2 linked regions of the Bradyrhizobium diazoefficiens genome follow. The protein of the gene in region 1 interacts with the protein of each later gene in a pairwise test. Links are inferred from orthologs where the notes say so. Each region holds a gene or a part of one and is shown in the gene's direction. Other genes may lie near its edges.

Region 1 (4,123 bases):
GTTTCAGCTGAAATATTCGGCGGGGCCGTTGCCGCACGAAAAGCTGATGACGAGCATCGAGCTCTACGGGCGGAAGGTGGTGCCGATGGTGCGGGAGATGGTGAGCTAGCCGGAGTCATCTGGACCCGCGCATGCGACGCAGATCGCCGGATGTGTAACCGGGTTCGCGGCGCATCCATCGCGACAAGTCAGATTGATGAGTCGGCGGCCGGTGGTGCCAGGACGTGCTGAGGACGCATGCCGGTGTCCCAAGCTTTGGCGGAACGTGTCCAAGATTTGGCGCATCGTGCTCGAACTTCAATGGAACCAGGCCACAGAGTCTTGAGACGATGATCCAAGAAACCCTGTCAGACCGAGGCCGGCCATTTAGCGCAAGGAGAGACGTCCGCTCCGATCACTAAGCAGATCGATCGCTCACCCGCCGCAGCAGGTCTGTACGGCCCTGCGGACATCCTCAAGAAACCATGGAAGCAACATCATGAACATCGACCGCCGAACCTTCGGCCGTGCCGCACTTGGCGCCGCCACCCTGCTCGCTACAGGGACCAACTCCTACGGCACGAAGGCCGCAACACTCGACGCGACGCCACCTGCGCGGCTACCCGCCGCCCATCGCTTCGCGCTCGGCGACTTCACGATCACGGCGCTCAGCGACGGTTACCTCAATCTCGGCCTCGAACTCTTTCCAGCCGCCAGTCCGGCTGTCGCCGAGTCGCTGCTGGCAAGAGCATTCCTGCCAAGTTCTATCCCTACATCCGTAAATGCCTACCTTGTCACGCGTGGCGACCGGCACGTCCTCGTCGATACGGGCACCGCATCGGCGATGGGACCGACGCTCGGCCATCTGCCGGAGGCGCTCGCCGCGGCCGGCGTCAGGCGGGAAGAGATCGACGCCGTCATCGTCACCCACCTGCATCCCGATCATGCCAACGGCTTGATCGGCGTGGACGGCAAAGCCGCCTTTCCCGCCTCTGAGATAGTGGTTGCGGGCGCCGAATTCGGCTTCTGGCATGACGACGGCATCGTGTCCCGGGCCCCCGATCAGATGAAGCCGTACTTCGAAATTGCGCGCAAATCACTCGCACCGTACCGCGGCAAGATCCGGCAGATCGTCGGCGAGGTCGAGATCGCACCTGGCATCACCGCGGTGCCGGCGCCCGGCCACACGCCGGGGCATCTTGCCCTGCGGATCGGCGCCGGCAACGCCAACATGCTGCTCTTTACAGACGTCATTCACGCATCCGCCTTGCAGTTCGCCCATCCGGAATGGGCGATCGCCTTCGATGTGGATCAGGCGGCCGCCGTCACCACACGCAAGAAGATGCTGGAGATGGCTTCGGCTGACAGGCTGCTCGTCGCCGGTATGCACCTGCCCTTCCCCGGCGTTGGTCACGTCACGCGCGAAGACGGCGCCTACGGCTACATTCCGATGCCGTGGCCGGCACTGTGAGAGGTCGATAAAGGCGCTCTGTCGGGTCGACAGCTCGCCTTGCCCCCCACGGGCTACGGGCGCGGCAGCCTTCGCTCGCCACGCGCCACGATCGTCTGAGCTGGCTTGCCTAGCTGAAGCTCGCGAAGCGAGCAAAGGCTGGTGGGGGAGGCAGGACTCGAACCTGCGAAGCCATGAGGCGGCTGATTTACAGTCAGCTCCCTTTGCCACTCGGGACACTCCCCCGCTCGACGGCAGCACAATCGGGCCGGACCTTGCCGGCGGACCGAATACGGCCATGGAACGTGAAGGCCGCGACAGCCCGGATGGGGGCGCGACCGGGCGCGGTTATGGGCGATCCGGTGGGGCAAAGTCAACCGAGGCGAACAGCTAAAATCACCCTCGAAGCCTCCCAAATTGCCATATTCCAGGACCCGTGACACAAGCGAGCCCATGAAGGATCGAAAATTCATCCCCAAGGGTCCCCGAAGCGGGTCTAAGCCCTTCAACAGGCCCGGGAAATCGACCCGCCGTCCGGCCTGGCGCGAGCGCGATTCGCACGCTGACGGGCCCGTCATCCTCTATGGCTGGCACACCGTCACCATGGCGCTCGCCAACCCGCAGCGCCGGATCCGCAAGCTGACGCTGACCGAGAACGCCGCAAAGCGGCTCGCGGACGAAAACATCGAGACCCGGATCGCGCCCGAGATCGTCCAGCCGCAGGAGATCGACCGCCTGCTCTCGCCCGACGCGGTGCATCAGGGCCTGCTCGCCGAGGCCGATCCCCTGCCCTCACCTGACATCGAGACGTTGGCGCAAGAAGGCATGGTGCTGGTGCTCGACCAGATCACCGATCCGCACAATGTCGGCGCGATTCTGCGCTCGGCTGCGGCGTTCGCGGTGAAGGCGATCGTCACCACCGCGCGCCACAGTCCGGAAGCGACTGGCGTGCTCGCCAAAGCCGCCTCCGGCGCGCTTGAGCTGGTGCCTGTTATCACGGTGCCGAATCTCGCCCGCGCCCTGAACGAGCTGAACGAAAACGGCTTCCAGACCGTCGGCCTCGACAGCGAAGGCACCGAGGACCTCTCGGACGTCGCGCTGCGCGAGCCGCTCGCGCTGGTGCTGGGGGCCGAAGGCAAGGGTCTGCGTCAGCTGACGCGCGAGACCTGCAGCGTCGTGGCGCGGCTCGACATGCCCGGCGAGATCAAGAGCCTCAACGTCTCCAACGCCGCCGTGCTCTCGCTCTATGTCGGCGCGAGCCGGCTCGGCTTGATGAAGCGCTAACGAAACAAAACGCCCGTCCGCATCACGCGGACGGGCGTTTCGTTGGCTCAACCGATCAGAGATCAGTAATAGCGGCGCAGCACGCGATGGCCGCCGTAATACGGCGCGTAGCGATGGGCGTAGCCATAGCGCGGACCGTAGCCGTAATGCGTGCGCGGCAGGTAGCCGTAGCGCGGGCCGTAGCCGTAGCGATACGGACGGTAGTACGGGCGGCGATAGGGATAGGCGGCCGGCGGCGCGACAGCAGCAGCGCGATAGCCATAGCCGTAGCCATAGTTAGCGGGCGCGACGACCGCGTCCTCCTGGTAGGTCGGATACGGCGCGAAGGCGCCCGGGCCGGTGTAGGTCGGGCCCTGGTTGACGTAGTAATATTGCGTGGTCGGTTCGGCGAGACGCTCATAGCCTCCGCCATAGCCATAGCCATAACTGGCACCATAGCCGTAGCCATAACCACCACAGCCGGTGTTGCAGCCGGAGAAAACCGGCGCAACCGGCTGGCACGGGTTGAAGCCGCAGGCCGTGGCGGGCGCAGCGCCCACAAACATCACGGCAGCCGCCGCGACCAGTCCCGAAATCATCTGACGCATTACTCTCTCCTGTTGATTTCCGTCTTGTTGGATTTTGACGTTTCTTAACCCGGCGGCTTGCCGGGTATTGCTGCATGCGGCCGTGGCCGAGGCCGCCGCGGATGGTCATTGATCTCGGGCGCGAGGATCACCGGCGGCGGATTGACGGGCACATCCATCTGCGGCGGCAACGGCGCGGACTGCGCGCCCCAGCTCTCATGATAGCTTTCGGCCGGCTTCGGCAATTTGCGGTTCGCAGGCGGCTCGACCTCGAGGCGGCCATAGCCGGGCTGCAAGCCCATGCTCGGATAATAATGGCCGACGTCAGAGGGCTGCCGCTCGGCCACGTAGCGCCCGCCATAGATCGTGGGCTGCACCTGGACGTTCTTGCCCAGACCCCAGACGCCCTCGACGACGGAATAGGACACATCGATATTGTTGATGATGATGGGCACACCGGGACGCCCGGGCACGACGATATCGAAACCGCCGCCGGCAAAGGCCGTTGCAGGCAGTCCGATCAGAAAGGCTGCGAGCGCGGAAGCGCGCATGGGAGGATCCCGGTTGTACAGCCGGCAACCTATCCGATCACGGCAGACAGAGGGTTAAGGCCCCCTCACCAAATGCCGGTAAGCCTAACGCACAAGGGTCGGTAGCGGCTCAAATGCTGCCGGGCGCACTAGCGAAACGTTAACGGCACACAACCCCTCGCACCGGCGAGGGCGCCGGGTTGCGCGATATGAACCGCACATCCTGTGCGGGCTCACGTTGATGTGACCCCGTATCCGAGAAACCGCGGAACCACCGCCGAATGTCGCACTTAGCACAGGTCTCAACAACATGG
Region 2 (4,164 bases), 490 kb from region 1 along the record:
CTTGGTGCGGATGCGGTGACCGAGATTGCCGCCTTCATATTCGGTGTCGGTGTTGGTCGGCAGCTCCGAGGAGTCGAGCCTGAAGCCGGTGTTGTAGGGGCCGCTCGAAAAGCGAACATCGTCGAACACGAAGAACTCGGCTTCGGGGCCGACGAAGACGGTGTCGCCCACGCCCATCGACTTCACCATGGCTTCGGCCTTCTTGGCGATGCCACGGGGGTCGCGGTTGTACGGCTCGCCGGTGGTCGGCTCGAGCACGTCGCAGGTGATGACCATGGTGGTCTCGGCGAAGAACGGATCGATCGTCGCGGTCACCGGATCGGGCATCAGGCACATGTCGGACTCGTTGATCGCCTTCCAGCCGGCGATCGAGGAGCCGTCGAACATCGTTCCTTCGGCGAAAATGTCCTCATCGATCATGCTGACGTCGAACGTCACGTGCTGCCACTTGCCGCGCGGATCAGTGAAGCGCAGGTCGACGTATTTGACGTCGTTGTCCTTGATCGATTTCAGGACGTCTTTGGCGGTCTTCATGCATACCCCTTTTGGCTCTGCGGGTCGGTTTCCAGATGAGCAGATTCGTTCTCGCTTTCGGCGAGTTGGCGCAACCGCACAAACGAAATCAGGCCGCCGAAGCAGCCTTTTTTCTTTCAGAGTGTCGCAAGATTCGGGATAGCACCCGGCTCAGATAGCGTCCAGCCCGGATTCGCCGGTTCGGATGCGGATCGCCTCTTCTATGTTGGAGACGAAAATCTTGCCGTCGCCGATGCGTCCGGTTTGCGCGGCGCGGCGGATCGCGTCGATCGCGCGCTCGACCAGGTCGTCGCCGATGACGATCTCGATCTTCACCTTGGGCAGGAAGTCGACGATGTATTCTGCGCCGCGGTACAGCTCGGCGTGGCCTTTCTGGCGGCCAAAACCCTTGGCCTCGGTCACGGTGATGCCCTGAAGGCCGACTTCCTGCAGCGCTTCTTTCACCTCGTCGAGCTTGAACGGCTTGATGATGGCTTCGATTTTCTTCACTGCGCGCCTCCCGGCCTTTCGATCAAATAGCAACGTCTTCGTCAGGATGCGCTTTATCTCACGCACGATTTTGTCTTCGCTATGCCGGGACCTGACCAGCCCGGCAACAACGGCCGGCCACACCCAGATAATGTCAGTGAGCACGACGAACCGAAGCGGCTTCCTCGAAAGCAGGGTCTATGCCAAGTTGCAAATGCCCTGATTAATGGAGCGTTATCAGCCTTTTAACGAGCATCTCTGATAGGTGGAGCCGATCGACCCAAAATACCGCAGACTACGAAATAGGCAAACGGTTCAATATCTGTGCAGTTCGTTGCTCCGCGGGGTGGATCGGCGCGGAACGTGCCTGTTGAAAAGGCGTTTAAGACCAGGGAAGTGGCATGGAAGTTCTAACCACCGCGGAAATGCAGCGGGCTGATCAACTCAGCATCACGGCCGGCACGCCTGGCTTCAAGCTGATGCTGAGCGCAGGCCAGGCGGTCGCCGAAGCCGCCAACGCGCTGGTCGAGGAGGGGTCGATCCTGATCGTGGCCGGCCCCGGCAACAATGGCGGTGACGGTTTTGTCGCAGCCGCCGAACTCGCCGCGCAAGGCCGCGAGGTCTCGGTCATCCTGATGTGCGAGCGCGACCAGCTTCAGGGCGACGCAGCCTCCGCCGCCCGCGGCTGGAAGCAACCGGTGTTGCCGTTCAATCCGCAGGCGATCGGAAGACCTGCGCTGATCATCGACGCGCTGTTCGGCGCGGGCTTGAGCCGTCCCATCGACGGCGAGGCGCGCGCGATGATCGAGGCGATCAATGCCAATGGCGCGCCGGTGCTGGCGGTCGATTTGCCGAGCGGCATCAACGGCACCAGCGCGGCCGTGCTGGGCGTCGCGGTGAACGCCACCGAGACCGTCACCTTCTTTCGCAAGAAGCCCGCGCATTTGCTGCTGCCCGGTCGCATGCATTGCGGCCGCGTGCGCGTCGCCGACATCGGGATCGACGCCCAGGTGCTCGACGAGATCGCGCCACAGACCTTCGAGAACGATCCGGATTTCTGGGGCGCTGCTTTCCCGGTGCCGCGCATCGACGGCCATAAATACGCGCGCGGCCATGTGCTGGCGGTCTCCGGCGATGCGGCCGCGACCGGCGCTGCGCGGCTTGCCGCTCGCGGCGCTCTGCGCGCCGGCGCGGGCCTGGTGACGCTTGCGACCCCGCGCGATGCGCTCGCGATCAATGCAGCCGCGCTAACCGCCGTGATGGTTCGACCCGTCGACACCGTGATCGAGTTCGGCGAGCTGCTCGATGACAAGCGTTATAACACCTGCATGATCGGCCCCGGCGCCGGCGTCGGCGATCGTGCCTGCGATATCGTTCACACCGCGATCTCGGCGCGGCGCCATGTCGTGCTCGATGCGGATGCGCTGACGAGCTTTGCCGCAAGTCCCGAGCGGCTGTTTGAGTCGATCAAGTCCGCGGCTGAGGCCCAGGTGGTGCTGACGCCGCACGAGGGCGAGTTTCCACGGCTGTTCTCCGACCTCAGCAACAAGACTCCAGGCCGCTCGAAGCTGGAGCGCGTGCGCGCCGCCGCGGAACGCTCCGGCGCCGTCGTGCTCTTGAAGGGCCCCGACACCACCATCGCCGCGCCCGACGGCCGGGCCACCATCGCCGCCAACGCGCCACCCTGGCTCGCGACCGCAGGTGCCGGCGACGTGCTCGCCGGCATCATCGCTGGCCTCTTGGCGCAAGGCGTGCCGGCGTTCGAGGCCGCCAGTATCGGCGTCTGGATGCACGGCGAGGCGGGAAGCGAAGCAGGGCCGGGCTTGATCGCCGAAGATCTCACTGAGACGCTGCCGGCCGTGCACCGGCGGATCTATAACGCGCTCGGGATCGAGTACTGATGCTCCGGCCGCTCGCGCTCACCGACATGGGCGCGGCGGCGCAGGTCCATCGGGCCGCGTTTGACCGGGCGATGCCGTGGCTCGTTGGGCTGCACACCCCGGACGAGGATCACTGGTTCTACCGCGAGCGTGTCTTTCCGACCTGCCGCGTCTGGGGACGCTTCGACGGCGATGAACTGCGCGGGATCATCGCGTTTCGTGACGGCTGGATCGAGCAGCTCTACGTTCGTCCCGCCGCGCAGGGCCGCGGCGTCGGCACGGAACTGCTCGACATTGCCAAAGGCGCATCCGAAAGGCTCGAGCTCTGGACCTTCCAGCGCAACGTGCCGGCGCGGCGCTTCTATGAGGCGCGCGGGTTCAGCCTGGCCGAGGAGACCGACGGGGCGCGTAACGAGGAGAAGGAGTCCGACGCTCGGTACGTCTGGACGCGAACGAGCCGATAGCTCACTCCACACCGTACCACCGCACCAGCCGCGGCGCGGACCAGTCGGTCACGACGGATTCGATCAGCCATCGTCCCGGCCAGGTCGCGGCGAAGGCGATGCGCTGGGTCTGGCCGGGTTCGATCGCGAGCGTGTCGAGCCAATACGGCTTCCAGCCATCGTCGAGCCGGTCGAGCAAACGGAAATGGTGGCCGTGCAGGTGGAAGACGATGGTGATGGGGGCGGGGTTCTGCACCGCCAGCACGATGGTCCGGCCCGCCCTGGCGCGGAAGGCGGGAGCCGAGGCGGTGGAGAAATTGGCGGTCCGTGTCCATCCGGCGTCGAGGGCGCCGAGCGCGACATCGAACCGCAGGGCGCCTTTCAGATCGAGCTTTTCGGGGAGGTCATTCGAGGGCAGCGGCTGTGGCGGCGGCAGGGCCGCGCGTCGCTCCAGGTTGCCCGAGATGGTGAGGTGCCCGATCGGGCTCGCCTGCTTGCCGTCATGCAGCACGAACGCGGCCGATATGGCTGCATCGACGAAGGCGTCGGCGCGGGCGCCAGGGGCCAGCACCAGGGCGCCGTTGCGGGCCGGGAACGGCTCGGTCGGCTGTCCGTCCAGCGCCATCACGTGGACCTCGTGGTTTTCCAATTTGATCGCCAGAACAGAACGTTGCGAGCCGTTGATGAAGCGCAGCCGCAGCCGCTCGCCGACCGCGGCTGAGAGTTCAAATGAAGTTCGTCCGTTCAGCGTGTAGAGCGGGGTCGTGTCCTTGGGATCCTGGCCCGGCGGCAACGCGGTGCCATCCGGCCTCACGCGCCACTCTTCGATCAGCAGGACC

Evidence for each region. The genes of interacting proteins can lie anywhere in the genome.
Region 2: the proteins of rlmB (region 1) and JJC00_RS18530 interact in binary tests that used the Escherichia coli proteins (3 or more experiments, as listed by UniProt). The link is inferred for Bradyrhizobium diazoefficiens from one-to-one orthologs.

What each region holds. Positions count from the first base shown.
Region 1 is NZ_CP067102.1:3,513,840-3,517,962, reverse strand. The notes cover bases 853-3,797. They hold rlmB (23S rRNA (guanosine(2251)-2'-O)-methyltransferase RlmB), read left to right. Parts: upstream 853-1,882; coding sequence 1,883-2,713; downstream 2,714-3,797. Other genes in these bases: JJC00_RS16135 (hypothetical protein), read right to left, coding at 3,345-3,797; JJC00_RS16140 (hypothetical protein), read right to left, coding at 2,776-3,300; JJC00_RS16155 (MBL fold metallo-hydrolase), read left to right, coding at 853-1,450. Outside these bases: JJC00_RS16160 (LLM class flavin-dependent oxidoreductase), read left to right, coding at 1-109; more of JJC00_RS16155, read left to right, coding at 479-852; more of JJC00_RS16135, read right to left, coding at 3,798-3,830. UniProt on the Escherichia coli protein: Specifically methylates the ribose of guanosine 2251 in 23S rRNA.
Region 2 is NZ_CP067102.1:4,006,916-4,011,079, forward strand. The notes cover bases 668-3,653. They hold JJC00_RS18530 (NAD(P)H-hydrate dehydratase), read left to right. Parts: upstream 668-1,403; coding sequence 1,404-2,903; downstream 2,904-3,653. Other genes in these bases: JJC00_RS18525 (P-II family nitrogen regulator), read right to left, coding at 685-1,023; JJC00_RS18535 (GNAT family N-acetyltransferase), read left to right, coding at 2,903-3,346; JJC00_RS18540 (multicopper oxidase family protein), read right to left, coding at 3,348-3,653. Also shown: glnA (type I glutamate--ammonia ligase), read right to left, coding at 1-534; more of JJC00_RS18540, read right to left, coding at 3,654-4,164. UniProt on the Escherichia coli protein: Bifunctional enzyme that catalyzes the epimerization of the S- and R-forms of NAD(P)HX and the dehydration of the S-form of NAD(P)HX at the expense of ADP, which is converted to AMP.